Regions from separate parts of the Pantoea sp. SGAir0184 genome, predicted to be linked through region 2. Evidence: predicted binding sites of a transcription regulator. Region 2 holds the regulator's gene; the other holds the start of a gene.
The links. The regulator PurR, encoded in region 2, represses purine synthesis genes. The targets are predictions, from matches to a motif close to CANGCAAACGTTTGCNTG.
Positions count from the first base shown of each region.

Region 1 (7,232 bases), 1.2 Mb from region 2:
CCGTTTAGCCAGAACCACATCGGCACCCGCTTGCCAGCGTTCAACCAGTTGATGGATAACGGCGATGGGATCCTGCAGATCAACATCAATCGGGATAACCGCGTCACCGGTGGCATGCTCTAGTCCGGCAAACAACGCGGGTTCTTTGCCGAAATTGCGGGTAAATGACAGCGCAATGACCAGCGGATCCGAGATGGCCAGAGCATTGATGATGTTTTCGCTGCCATCGCTACTGCCGTCATTGATAAAAACAATTTCCACCTGATAGCCGGCTAATTCATGACGAACCGCCTGATAAAAGAGCGGAATGGTTTCCTCTTCATTGAAGACGGGCACGACGAGAGACAATTTCATTTTACTTCCCTGAAAACGATGTAATTAGAGTAGATGAAGCCGCAACCCAGGCTAATAAAGGAAAAGAGTATCAGGGTAATCACCGGGGAAAGCGTGCAGGCGTCGGCCATCCAGCCAACCAGCGCCGCCATGCCTCCCATAAAGCTGACATAAAGCAGGTAACGCAAGGGCGTGGCTGCAGAAGAGAAGGTCCAGCGGGCATTAGCAAAAAAAGAAAACGTCACCGCAACGCAGAATGCACCAAAGTTTGCCATAGCCTGGCCTGACTCGAACAGCTTGAGAATAAGCGCAAACACCGTCCAGTGAATCGCGGTGTTGATAACGCCAATTCCTGCATAACGGGAAATAAGTTTCAGCATGACGAGAGAGATGAGTAAATTTGCCCTGATCATATACATCGGAAATTATCCTGCAAGCCCGATGCTGAAAATGCGTTTAATCGGGCCGAAACAAGGATAACGACAGGCAACAAAAGCATTGCCCCGCCCGATGATCAATTTCGGGCTAAGGCAGGGTGGGGAATACCCTGATCATGGGGCAATCAGACCAGCTTTTTCACTAGCTCCTCGCTGTGACGAATATGGCTGGAGGCGCGTTCCGGATCGTTCTGCACCAGCGCCATAAACAGCAGATCGGTCAGCGCCAGCTGGGCGCTGGTGGAGGAGATGGCCGCGCTGCGCGTGCTCTGCTCCTCGGCGACGGTGTACAGGCAGACCGTGGCGCACTGCTGCAGCGAATTCGGGGTAAAGCCGGTAAACGCCAGCACATCGGCGCCAATCGCCGCCGCTTCCTGCGCCGCGAGATTTATCTCGCGACGTTCGCCGGTGTAGGAGATTGCCAGCAGCACATCGCCGGGTGCCATCGCCTGAACGCTGGCCAGCAGCGCGTGCATGTCCTGCTCGGCGACGGCGTTGATGCCAATCTTCATCAGCTTCCACGAAAAATCTTTCGCCACCAGCCCGGAAGCGCCAATGCCGACCAGCAGAATGCGGTTGGCGTTTTTCAGCAGCTGCAGCGTTTCCGTGAGTTTCTCTTCGCTGTTGATATCCAGCGTGGCGCGAATCGCCGAAATTTTTTCCGTCAGCAGCTTTTCGCCGACAACTTTAAGCGGATCGTCACTCAGAATGTGGTTGTGCACGGTGATGGCATCGCGGTCGGCCAGCGACTCACTCAGCGCCAGCTTCAGCGCCGGAAAGCCTTTGTAACCCAGTTTCTGGGCGAACTTCACCACGCTCGACTGGCTGACGCCTGACTCTTCCGCCAGTTTTTGTGAACTCAGATGCCGTGCCCGATCAGGCTGCGACAGCAAAAAATCCGCCAGCCGACGCTCGTTCAGCGCCAGGCGTGGGTAGAGCTGGCGAATTCGCAGCAATGAACTCATGTCCGATCCTTAATCCATAGTCCCGCACACAGCTTAGCCGCTCGCGGAAGGAAATGTCTGGCCAGGAATGTCAGATGACATCGCGCCGACGCAGAGAATAAACTATTCAAATGGCATTGTAGCCATTGGAATTAAAAATGACAGCTTTCGCCCCGGCGCGCGATGCTGGCTACACTGTAGAGCAGGTATCGCCGCGTTTAGAAAAAGGAGTCGGGTTTGACAAAGGGTTCGCATCGCCGCGTAGTATTTTTTGACCTGGACGGCACGCTGCATCAGCAGGACATGTTTGGCACATTTATGCGTTATCTGCTGCGCCGCCAGCCGCTCAATCTGGTGCTGGTGGTGCCGCTGCTGCCGGTCATCGGCATGGGTATGCTGATAAAGGGCCGCGCTGCGCGCTGGCCGATGAGCCTGCTGCTGTGGGCTATCACCTTTGGCCATCGTGAGGCCACGCTGCGCCAGCGTGAGGCCGAATTTGCCCGCTGGTTTCGCGAGCGCGTTACCGCGTTTCCGGTGGTGCAGCAGCGGCTGACTGACTACCTCAGCAGTGAAGATGCCGATGTCTGGCTGATTACCGGCTCGCCGCAGTCGCTGGTGGAGCAGGTCTATTTTGATTCCGCGTTTCTGCCGCGCGTGAAGCTGATCGCCAGCCAGATGAAGCCGGGCCGTGGTGGCCGGGTATTAGCCATGCGCTGTCTCGGCCATGAAAAAGTGGCGCAGCTCGAGGAAAAAATCGGTACGCCGCTACAGCTGTACAGCGGCTACAGCGACAGCAAGCAGGATAACCCGCTGCTGTTTTTCTGCCAGCACCGCTGGCGCGTGACGCCGCGCGGTGAACTGCAACAGCTGGAGTGAATCGCAGCTGGATTCCGTCTATAATGCGCCGCCTTGTTAATCCGCAGGAGTTGCCCGTTGAACCCACAAACTGATGAATACTGGATGCGCCACGCGCTTGAACTGGCGCGGCGTGCGTGGGAGCAGGGCGAAGTGCCGGTCGGTGCGGTGCTGGTGCAGGGTGACCGAGTGATTGGCGAGGGCTGGAACCGGCCGATTAGCCAGTGCGATCCCACCGCGCATGCCGAGATTATGGCGCTGCGTCAGGGCGGAAAAGTGATTGATAACTACCGGCTGCTCGACACCACCTTATACGTGACGCTGGAGCCGTGCGTGATGTGTGCCGGTGCCATGGTGCACAGCCGGATTACCCGTCTGGTCTATGGCGCGAAGGATGAGAAAACCGGTGCCGCCGGTTCGCTGCTGGATGTGATCGGCCATCCGGGCATGAATCATCAGATTGAGATTGCGCATGGCGTGCTGGCCGAGGAGTGCGCCACGCTGCTGAGCGACTTTTTCCGTATGCGGCGCGAACAGAAACGTGCGCAGCGGCAGGCGCTGCGCGCCGATTAGTTCATCGCAATCTTCGGTTCGACAGCCGGATAACCGGCACCGAGTTCCGCTTCCAGCGCCGACTGCTGCGCCAGCCGTTTCTCCTGCTCCTGCAGATAGCCTACCAGGCTGATCTGATACTTACGGATGTTCTCAACGTAGTTATAAGCTTCGTGGCCGCGCGCATAGCCGTATGTGGTCTGCGCGTAATAGCGCTTCTGGCTCAGCATCGGCAGGCGCAGCTTAACGTCGGCCCAGCTGTCCGGATTGCCACCTTGTTTGAGGGTCAGCCGGCGTGCATCCAGCATATGCGCGTAACCCATGTTGTAGGCCGCCAGCGCAAACCAGATGCGTTCATCTTCCGGAATAGTCTCCGGCACTTTTTCCATCATGCGCCGCAGGTATTCGCTGCCGCCGCGAATGCTCTGTTCCGGATCGAGACGATCGTTCACGTCGAGGCTGTCAGCGGTATTGCGCGTCAGCATCATCATGCCGCGCACGCCGGTGGGCGAGGTCGCCTGCGGATTCCAGTGCGACTCCTGGTAGGAAATCGCCGCCAGCAGGCGCCAGTCGATACTGGATGCGTACTTCTCAAACAGCGGCTTGATATCCGGCAGCGTGTTATCAATTGCGCGCAGGAAGGTGCGGGTATCGACATAATCAAAGGTGCCGACGTGGCCGAGATACTTCTCTTCCAGCCGCGCCATGGTGCCTTCTTCCCCCATCTGACTGTAGAAGTCGAGCATGGCGGCGTTCAGGCTATCGTCATCGTTACGCGGCAGATACCAGGTCACCGGCTCTTCATCGGTAATATCAAACGCCACCGCCAGCTGTGGATGGATGCGCTGCAGCAGGCCGATGGTCACCGAATCCCCCACGGTATAGTCAAGCTTGCCGTCGGCAACCGCTTCCAGCAGCGCTTTCTGGCCCATATCGGTGGAAATGGCCCAGTCGAGATCGGGATAGCTGTCCGCTTTGGCGGAACGTAACGTTGACAGATAGGCTGAACCGGACTGCACAATCAGCCGGCCTTTCAGATCACCAAGGTTTTTGGGCCGCGGCTTGTCGATGCGATACACCAGCTGCTGCGACACCGAATAGTAGCTCGGGCCACTCTGATAACGGCTGAGGCGCTCGCTGTTGTAGATCAGCCCGGCGGCCAGCAGGTCGGCTTTGCCGTCGTCGAGATCGTCAAACAGGTCGCCGAGGTTGGGCCGCACCGTGACTTCCAGCTTCACGCCAAGATAATCGGCGAAGCGCTTCGCCAGCTCGTAGTCCATACCGGCTGGTGCATTATTGATGGTGTAGTAAGTCAGCGGCGAGTTGACGGTACTGATGCGCAACACTCCCCGCGATTTGATCTGTGATAACGCGTCTTTTCCGCCCCCGTACCAGGGGATGGACGGCCACAGCGCCAGCGCAAGCAGCACGGTGATCAGACCGATAAACAGATAATTTAATTTCAGGCGTTTCAAATAGTTGTCTCGTAATGGCTCACAGGCCTCTGTCTTTTAAAGGCAGTATTTATGTTGTTTTGCACTCCCAGAGCGAGGGGCATTTTGCGCAACAAAGCGCAACAGGGCAACTTATATAGCAAGATTTGCGCAAAATTCAGGCAAATCCCGAGGCTCAGTTTTTCTGCGCAAACGGTTTCGTAACCCGTGCCATTTCTCTATAATACCGCCCGTTTTCCCTGTTGCGCCCCATGAAGCGTCGCCCGGCGCTTCGAAGACGAGAGATCTTTAATGATGGAAATTCTGCGTGGTTCGCCCGCTCTGTCGGCATTTCGTGTAAACAAACTGCTGACCCGCTTTCAGGACGCTCATCTGCCGGTGAGTGATATTTACGCCGAGTACGTCCATTTCGCCGATGTCAGCGCACCGCTCAGCGCGGAACAGCAAGCCCGCCTGCAGCGTCTGCTGAAATACGGTCCTTCTCTCGCCGAACATGCGCCACAAGGGCGTCTGTTGCTGGTGACGCCGCGTCCCGGCACCATTTCTCCCTGGTCATCGAAAGCCACCGATATCGCCCACAACTGCGACCTGCCACAGGTATTGCGCCTGGAGCGCGGTCTGGCCTTCTATGTACAGGCACCGCAGCTGACTGACGCGCAGTGGCAGCAGCTGGCCAGCCTGCTGCACGACCGCATGATGGAAACCGTGTTCACGGAGCTCAGCGCGGCAGAACAGCTGTTCGCGCATCATGAGCCGCAGCCGCTGAAAAGCGTAGACGTGCTGGGCGGAGGGCGCGAGGCGCTGGAACAGGCTAACCGCACGCTCGGCCTGGCGCTGGCCGATGACGAAATTGATTACCTGCTCGATGCCTTCACCAGACTGGGCCGCAATCCGAACGACATCGAGCTCTATATGTTCGCTCAGGCGAACTCCGAGCACTGTCGTCACAAGATTTTTAACGCCGACTGGATTATCGACGGCGAAAAACAGCCGAAGTCGCTGTTTAAAATGATTAAAAACACCTTTGAGCAGCATCCGGAACACGTCCTGTCGGCGTATAAAGACAATGCCGCGGTGATGGAAGGCTCCGAGGTCGGGCGTTTCTACGCGGATGCGCAGCAGGGCGAATACGAGTTCCATCAGGAAGCCGCGCATATCCTGATGAAGGTGGAAACCCACAACCACCCGACGGCCATTTCGCCATGGCCAGGTGCCGCCACCGGTTCCGGCGGGGAAATCCGTGACGAAGGCGCCACCGGACGCGGCGCGAAGCCGAAAGCGGGTCTGGTCGGCTTCTCGGTTTCCAACCTGCGTATTCCCGGCTTTGAACAGCCGTGGGAAGAGGATTTCGGCAAGCCGGATCGCATTGTTACCGCGCTGGATATCATGACCGAAGGCCCGTTAGGCGGCGCCGCGTTCAACAACGAATTTGGTCGCCCGGCGCTGAACGGCTATTTCCGTACTTATGAAGAGCAGGTCAACAGCCATAACGGCGTTGAGCTGCGCGGCTATCACAAGCCGATCATGCTGGCCGGCGGCATTGGTAACATCCGCGCCGATCACGTGCAGAAGGGTGAAATCGTGGTTGGCGCGAAGCTGATTGTGCTGGGTGGTCCGGCGATGAATATCGGCCTTGGCGGCGGCGCGGCGTCCTCGATGGCGTCCGGCCAGTCGGATGCCGATCTCGACTTCGCCTCGGTGCAGCGTGACAACCCGGAGATGGAGCGTCGCTGTCAGGAAGTGATTGACCGCTGCTGGCAGTTGGGCGAAGCCAACCCGATTCTGTTTATCCACGACGTCGGTGCCGGTGGCCTGTCTAACGCCATGCCGGAGCTGGTGAGCGACGGCGGCCGCGGCGGCAACTTCAACCTGCGCGACATCCTCAGCGATGAGCCAGGCATGAGCCCGCTGGAAGTGTGGTGTAACGAGTCGCAGGAGCGTTATGTGCTGGCGGTTGCGCCGGACAAACTGGCGCTGTTCGATGAGCTGTGCCAGCGCGAACGTGCGCCGTACGCGGTGATTGGTGAAGCGACCGAAGAGCAGCACCTGAACCTTGCCGACAGCCACTTCGATAACAAACCGATCGACATGCCGCTCGACGTGCTGCTGGGTAAAACGCCAAAAATGACGCGCGACGTGGCCAGCCAGCAGGCGAAAGGTGATGCGCTGGTGCGGGACGGCATTACCATTGCCGATGCGGTAAACCGCGTGCTGCACCTGCCAACCGTGGCGGAAAAAACCTTCCTGGTGACCATCGGTGACCGCAGCGTAACCGGCATGGTGGCGCGCGATCAGATGGTCGGGCCGTGGCAGATCCCGGTGGCGAACTGCGCTGTGACCACTGCCAGCCTCGACAGCTACCACGGTGAAGCGTTTGCCATGGGCGAACGTGCCCCGGTAGCGCTGCTTGATTTCGCCGCGTCTGGCCGCCTGGCGGTGGGCGAAGCGCTAACCAACCTGGCCGCGACCGCGATCGGTTCGCTGAAGCGCGTGAAGCTGTCGGCAAACTGGATGGCTGCAGCCGGTCACCCGGGCGAAGGCGCTGGCCTGTACGCCGCGGTAAAAGCGGTGGGCGAAGAGCTGTGCCCGGCGCTGGGGATCACCATTCCGGTGGGTAAAGACTCCATGTCGATGAAAACCCGCTGGCAGCAGGGCAC
Region 1 covers NZ_CP028050.1:1,136,097-1,143,328, forward strand. The annotation lists gene C1N60_RS05180 (glycosyltransferase family 2 protein) at 1-354, opposite strand, end outside; gene C1N60_RS05185 (GtrA family protein) at 351-713, opposite strand; gene C1N60_RS05190 (MurR/RpiR family transcriptional regulator) at 896-1,735, opposite strand; gene yfhb (phosphatidylglycerophosphatase C) at 1,952-2,590, shown strand; gene tadA (tRNA adenosine(34) deaminase TadA) at 2,648-3,142, shown strand; gene mltF (membrane-bound lytic murein transglycosylase MltF) at 3,139-4,596, opposite strand; gene purL (phosphoribosylformylglycinamidine synthase) at 4,867-7,232, shown strand, end outside.
Region 1: the regulator PurR is predicted to act here: its motif matches at 4,761-4,778, upstream of purL (phosphoribosylformylglycinamidine synthase).

Region 2 (7,232 bases):
TGCATAATGACGGCATCATCGTACTGCACCAGATGGGCAGCCACGGTCCGGCTTACTTTAAGCGCTATCCGGCCGCGTTCCAGCGCTTTACGCCGACCTGCGACAGCAATCAGATACAGGATTGCGATCACCAGGCGCTGGTCAACACCTACGATAACTCGCTGCTGTATACCGACGATATGCTGAGTCGCACCATCGATAAGCTGAAGGGCCTGAGCGATCGCTTTAACGTGGCGCTGGTGTACCTGTCTGACCATGGCGAATCGCTGGGCGAACACGGCATGTATCTGCACGGTGCGCCGTACCTGTTTGCGCCGTCGCAGCAGACGCACATCCCGCTGCTGCTGTGGATGTCGCCGGGCTACGCCGCGGCGTATCATATTGATCAGGCCTGTCTGCGCCAGCAGGCGACAGAGACAGCGGTGTCGCAGGATAATCTGTTCCACACGGTGCTCGGCCTGTTCAATATCCAGACGCAGCAGTATCAGCCACAGCTGGATATGATCAAATCGTGCCAGAATCGCGCCTGAGGATTGCATTAGACCGACTGGTCTAATACTCTGCCTGCCATGAATAAGACAGTGCAACGCAACGAAACCCGTGAACATCTGCTCGCCACCGGCGAGCAGGTCTGCCTGCAGCGCGGTTTCACCGGCATGGGGTTGAGCGAAATGCTGGCGCTGGCGGAAGTGCCGAAAGGCTCGTTTTATCACTACTTCCGCTCAAAAGAAGCGTTCGGTGTGGCGCTGCTGGAGCGCTATTTCGTCAACTATCAGCAGCAGGTTGAACAGCAGCTGACCCAGCCCGGCGTTACTGCACGCGAACGCTTACTGCAGCATTTTCGCTACGCGGAACGGCTGTTTATTGAGCAGGGTCACATCGTCGGCTGTCTGGGCGTTAAGCTTTCCGGCGAAGTGTGCGATCTGTCAGAGCCGATGCGCGATGCGCTGCAGCGCGGTGCTACGGCCATCACGGCGGCTTACGCACGCTGTCTGACGGAGGTCGCAGCCGAACAGCCGCTGCCCTATGGGCAAAGCCCGCAGCAGCTGGCGCAACGCTGTTATCTGCTGTGGCTGGGTGCCAGCCTGCAGAGCAAGATTTCACGTGAGCCCGGGCCGATTAGCCTGGCGCTCGACACCATCGAACAGTGGCTTAATCACCGCTGATTTTTAAAAACGGCAATTTCTAGACGACCGGTCTATTACAGGAGTCATCATGGCGAGTAAACAGCTGTTCACCCCGCTGAAAGTGGGCGCGATTACCGTACCTAACCGTGTCTTTATGGCGCCGCTGACGCGTCTGCGCAGCATTGAACCGGGCGATATTCCTACCCCGCTGATGGCGGAGTATTATCAGCAGCGCGCCAGCGCGGGTCTGATCATTACCGAAGCCACCCAGGTTTCGTTCCAGGCGAAAGGCTACGCCGGTGCGCCGGGTTTACACACCGCGGAGCAGATTGCTGCGTGGAAAATGATTAACGAAGGTATTCACGCCGCGCACGGTCACAGCGCCGTTCAGCTGTGGCACACCGGCCGCATCTCGCATAATAGCGTGCAGCCGGATGGCAAAGCGCCGGTTGCACCGTCCGCGATCGCCGCTGGCACCCGCACCTCGCTGCGCGCCGCCGACGGCAGCGTATACCGTGAAGATACCTCCATGCCGCGTGAACTGAGCGTGGCAGAAATTCAGCAGATCGTTAAAGACTTCGGTCAGGCGGCAGCCAATGCGCGCGACGCCGACTTTGATCTGCTGGAACTGCACTCTGCGCACGGCTATCTGATGCATCAGTTCCTCGCACCGGGTTCTAACCAGCGTACCGATGAATACGGCGGTTCGATTGAGAAGCGCGGCCGTTTCGCGCTGGAAGTGGTCGATGCGGCAATTGCTAACTGGTCAGCCGATCGCATCGGTATCCGTATCTCGCCAATCGGCGCCTTCCAGAATCTGGAAAACGGTCCGGATGAAGAAGAAGCGGCACTGTGGTACATCAGCGAACTGGGCAAGCGCGGCCTCGCCTACCTGCACCTGTCTGAGCCAGACTGGGCGGGCGGTAAGCCTTACACCGATGAGTTCCGCCAGAAAGTGCGTGCCGCCTTCCCGGGCGTGATTATCGGTGCCGGTGCCTACACCGTGGAAAAAGCGGACGATCTGATTGCGCGTGGCCTGATTGACGCGGTGGCCTTTGGCCGTGACTTCATCGCCAACCCGGACCTGGTAGCGCGCCTGCAGCAGGATGCACCGCTTAACCCGCAGCGCCCGGAGAGCTTCTACGGCGGCGGCGCGGAAGGTTACACCGACTACCCGACACTGTAAGTCAAACGCGGCCGCAGCGGATGTGCGGCCGCGTGCTTTCTTCAGGGCATTCCCTCGCTATACTAAGCGGGTTCCCTGATGACTTTTGAAAAGAGGATGTTATGCGTTTACTTCACACTATGTTACGCGTTGGCGATCTGCAGCGCTCCATCGATTTTTACACCCGCGTGCTGGGCATGCGCGTGCTGCGTCAGAGCGAAAACACCGAATACAAATACACCCTGGCTTTCGTGGGTTACACCGAAGAGAGCGAAGGTGCGGTCATTGAGCTGACCTACAACTGGGGCGTGGATAAATATGACCTCGGCAATGCCTACGGCCACATTGCGCTGGGCGTGGATGATGTCGCGGCGACCTGCGACCGCATCCGTCAGGCGGGCGGTAACGTCACGCGTGAAGCCGGCCCGGTAAAAGGCGGCAGCACCATCATCGCTTTCGTGGAAGATCCGGACGGCTACAAAATCGAGCTGATCGAAAACAAACACGCCGGTCACGGCCTCGGCAACTAATGCCGTTAGTCAGCCTGCTAATTTGCGGGCTGACTTCCCTCTCCTGCTGCACCCTGCGCCGATTTTTGCCATAATGCGCGCTGCCCCATTTCCTGCAATGAGATCCTGATGTCTGAATCGAACGCCTTAAACGCTCTCCATCAACGCTTCCGTGGTTTTTATCCTGTGGTGATTGACGTTGAAACCGCCGGTTTTAATGCGCAAACCGATGCGCTGCTGGAAATCGCCGCCACCACGTTAAAAATGGATGAGGATGGCTGGCTGCACCGCGATGAAACCCTGCATTTCCACGTGGAGCCGTTCGAAGGGGCGATTCTCAATCCCGAAGCGCTGGCGTTTACCGGCATCGACCCCAGCAATCCGCTGCGCGGCGCGGTGAGTGAATATGAGGCGCTGCACGCCATTTTCAAAATGGTGCGTAAAGGCACCAAAGACAGCGGCTGTAACCGGGCGATTATCGTGGCGCACAATGCCACCTTTGATCATAATTTTCTGATGGCGGCGGCAGAGCGCACCGGCATGAAGCGTAACCCGTTTCACCCGTTCGCCACCTTTGACACCGCCGCGCTGAGCGGGCTGGTGCTGGGACAAACGGTACTGGCGAAGGCCTGTAAAGCGGCGGGGATAGATTTTGACAGCACTCAGGCGCACTCGGCGCTGTACGATACCGAACAGACCGCCACGCTGTTTTGCGAACTGGTAAATCGCTGGAAACGCCTCGGCGGCTGGCCGCTGGCGGTGAGTGAAGAGCCGGCCGAAGACGATGCCTCAGCCTGAGGCCCGTCAGACCGCAGCCAAAAAAAAGGCCGACACTGCTGTCGGCCTTTTTCTTATTCTGCTTCTTTGTGCTTCTCAGCGGTCTCTTTGATCAGCGGTTGCAGTTCGCCGCGCTGGAACATCTCAACGATGATGTCACAGCCGCCGACCAGCTCGCCATCCACCCACAGCTGCGGGAAAGTTGGCCAGTTGGCGTATTTCGGTAACTCAGCGCGGATATCCGGATTTTGCAGAATGTCTACGTACGCAAAGCGCTCACCACAGGCAGACAGCGCCTGTACCGCCTGCGCAGAGAAACCGCAGCTTGGCAGTTTTGGCGAACCTTTCATGTACAGCAGGATCGGGTTTTCTGCGATCTGGCGCTGAATTTTTTCAACAGTACTCATTTTTGCCTTCCTTAATCCTTCACTTCGTGTTTGTTTATTGTAGCGACTTCGCCCCGCGACTGAAAACGGGATTTTGCCTTAGCCGGCGCATATCGCCATGTTTGTTAAGTTCGCGCGCCACGAATAACATTTTCATATCATTAATAAGCATTAATCAATTAATAATTAGCAATAATTCCGCTGGGTTAAACAGCTGAAATCGCTCATTTTTGCCCCACTTTCAGTACCGTGACAGATTAATGGAAAAAGACCTTACCTTTTGCAAAAAAAGTGGATTAGAATTGCCCCGGTGCTGATCGTCGATCAGATTTTTCTAACTTTACCGCGGTCTGGCTTTCTGCCGACGGCTTAACCTGTAACCGGACTATGCGTTTACTGATTACGCTTTTCATACTGGCTTTTGCCCAACTGTTCTTTAATGTGGCGGCGGCTTCTCCGCATGCGCCGGTTAATGCCAGTTTGCAGAAAGCGGAGAAAAAGAACGCGCGTGACGATGAGCGTCGCAAACGACGCCCGGTGAAAACCACCAGCAAAAAGTCACGCCTGACGTCGGTACAGAAGTTCAGGCTGAAAAAACAGCACAAAAGCGAAACGGTACTTCAGCACACCACCCAGCGCAAATCCTCACTTAAGCTCAGTGCGAAAAAATATGGTCATCAGCGGCTGGCGAAAAAATCGCGTGACGTTGCCGTTGATGATGAAGTGCAGCAGCTGAGCGGCATTAAAATGAGCAAAGCCCACCGCCTGCGCTATCAAAAAGCACGTGAAACCGCGATGACGAAACTGATGGGCCAGCTGGGTAAACCGTATCAGTGGGGAGGCACCTCACCGCACACCGGTTTCGACTGCAGTGGTTTAGTGTGGTACGCCTACAAAGATCTGGTGAAGTTTAAATTTCCCCGTACCGCCAATGAGATGTATCACCTGCGCGACGCCGCGCCGATCAAGCGCGAGATGCTGGAGAAAGGCGATCTGGTGTTCTTCCGCATCAACAACCGCGGCACCGCCGACCATGTCGGGGTTTATCTGGGCAATGGTAAATTCATTCAGTCTCCGCGCACCGGTAAGGATATCCAGATTAGCGCGCTGGGCGAGGATTACTGGCAGAAGCATTACGTTGGCGCACGCCGTATGATGACGCCGAAAACCGTGCGCTAAGCTCAGCGTTGCGCAACAAAAAAGCCGGTGGCTGTTCAGCAGCACCGGCTTTTTTATTAATGCAGAATGGCGGTAAAGCTAAAGGCAATAATCATCAGCAGAGCAGCGGCGGTGGTGGTCAATGCCAGTTTTAAATCGGTACTCATCACAACTCCTTAGTCACACAGTTTGCATGGTTAAATAATTTTCGCACAGTGATGGGCAAAAATCTCGTGTTATCCGCCCCGGCTTGCTAGAATCGCCGCCTTTCGTTGCGCAACAGATTTAGCGCATGCTGCATTGACAGCCTGCTGAAGGATGTTTTCCTGCCCGATTAAGCAGATTAGCCCTGATATTCAGGGCGCAAAACCATTAGCAGACGCAAACGTTTAACAATATACTTATCAGTAAGTTGCGATAAGCCCAGGAGTACCATTTTCATGGCAACCATTAAAGATGTGGCGAAACGCGCCGGGGTCTCAACCACCACGGTTTCGCATGTCATCAACAAAACGCGTTTTGTCGCGGAAGAGACGCGTAACGCCGTATGGGAAGCGATTAAAGCGCTGCACTACTCACCGAGCGCGGTGGCCCGCAGCCTGAAGGTGAATCACACCAAGACGCTGGGCCTGCTGGCGACCTCCAGCGAAGCGCCCTACTTCGCCGAAATTATTGAAGCCGTGGAGAATCACTGCTTTGAGCGTGGTTACACGCTGATTCTTGGCAACGCGCATAACGATCTGCAAAAACAGCGTGCCTATTTGTCAATGATGGCGCAAAAGCGCGTCGATGGCCTGCTGGTCATGTGCTCCGAATATCCCGACGATCTGCTGCAGATGCTGGAAGAGAACCGCAATATCCCGATGGTGGTCATGGACTGGGGCGAATCGCGCGGGGACTTTACCGATACCGTGCAGGACAATGCGTTCCACGGCGGTTACCTCGCCGGGCGATACCTGATTGAGCGCGGCCATCGCGATATCGGTGCTATCCCTGGCCAGATGGAGCGCAACACCGGTGGCGGCCGTCATGCGGGTTTTCTGCAGGCGATGCAGGAAGCGGGCATCAGCGTCCGTCCCGAGTGGATTGTGCAGGGTGACTTCGAACCGGAGTCAGGTTATCAGGCAATGCAGCAGATCCTGAACCAGAAACAGCGCCCGACGGCGGTGTTCTGCGGCGGCGATATCATGGCGATGGGCGCGATTTGCGCGGCCGACGAGATGGGACTGCGCGTGCCGCAGGATATTTCGGTAATTGGCTATGACAATGTGCGCAACGCGCGCTACTTCACCCCGGCGCTGACAACCGTGCACCAGCCGAAAGCGCAGCTGGGGGAAAAGGCACTGGAGATGCTGCTGGACCGCATCACCAGCAAACGCGAAGAGCCGCAGACCATTGAAGTGCAGCCCACGCTGATTGAGCGCCGCTCCGTGGCCGATGGCCCGTTCCGCGATTACCGCCGTTAAGCCACCTTCTCGCTGAGCCACTCGTGGTTCAGCGTCTCCGCATCGCCCAGATATTCCAGTAACCACGCCAGCGCCGGTGACGCGCGCTGCTCAGACCAGCTGACGCAACACGGGCTGTCCGGAAACGGCTGCGGCAACGCCAGCTCCACCAGCGCGCCGCTGTCCAGCAGCGGGCGCGCCAGGTGTCCCGGCACCATGCCCACGCACAATCCAGCCTGCAGGCAATCCAGCCCGGTTTCCCACTCCGGCACCACCAGCCGCCGCTGGTTATCCAGCGTCCACGTCATGCGGCGCGGCAGCGCGCGCGACGTATCTTCCAGCACCAGCGACGGCCAGGCGCGCAGGGTTTCGTCGTCCAGCTGCGGACTGTGGGCCAGCGCATGCTGCGGACTCACCACGCAGCGCCAGTTGAGCGCGCCCATATCCTGAAAGGCGAAGCGGCCGCCGACCGGAATGGCCTGGGTGGCGCCAATCGCCACATCGACACGACCATCAGCCAGCGCGTCCCACACGCCGTTAAATACTTCGTAGCTGATGATCAGCTCCATATCGGGGAAATGGCGGTAAAAATCCTTTACCAGCTGGCGGGTGCGCTGCGGTTTGACGATGCAATCTACCGCGATACTGAGCTGACCGCGCCAGCC
Region 2 covers NZ_CP028050.1:2,381,367-2,388,598, forward strand. The annotation lists gene eptA (phosphoethanolamine transferase EptA) at 1-530, shown strand, start outside; gene C1N60_RS11160 (TetR/AcrR family transcriptional regulator) at 570-1,166, shown strand; gene C1N60_RS11165 (alkene reductase) at 1,216-2,313, shown strand; gene gloA (lactoylglutathione lyase) at 2,415-2,822, shown strand; gene rnt (ribonuclease T) at 2,931-3,599, shown strand; gene C1N60_RS11180 (Grx4 family monothiol glutaredoxin) at 3,653-3,985, opposite strand; gene C1N60_RS11185 (C40 family peptidase) at 4,352-5,143, shown strand; gene C1N60_RS11190 (cytochrome bd-I oxidase subunit CydH) at 5,200-5,289, opposite strand; gene purR (HTH-type transcriptional repressor PurR) at 5,563-6,588, shown strand; gene punR (DNA-binding transcriptional activator PunR) at 6,585-7,232, opposite strand, start outside.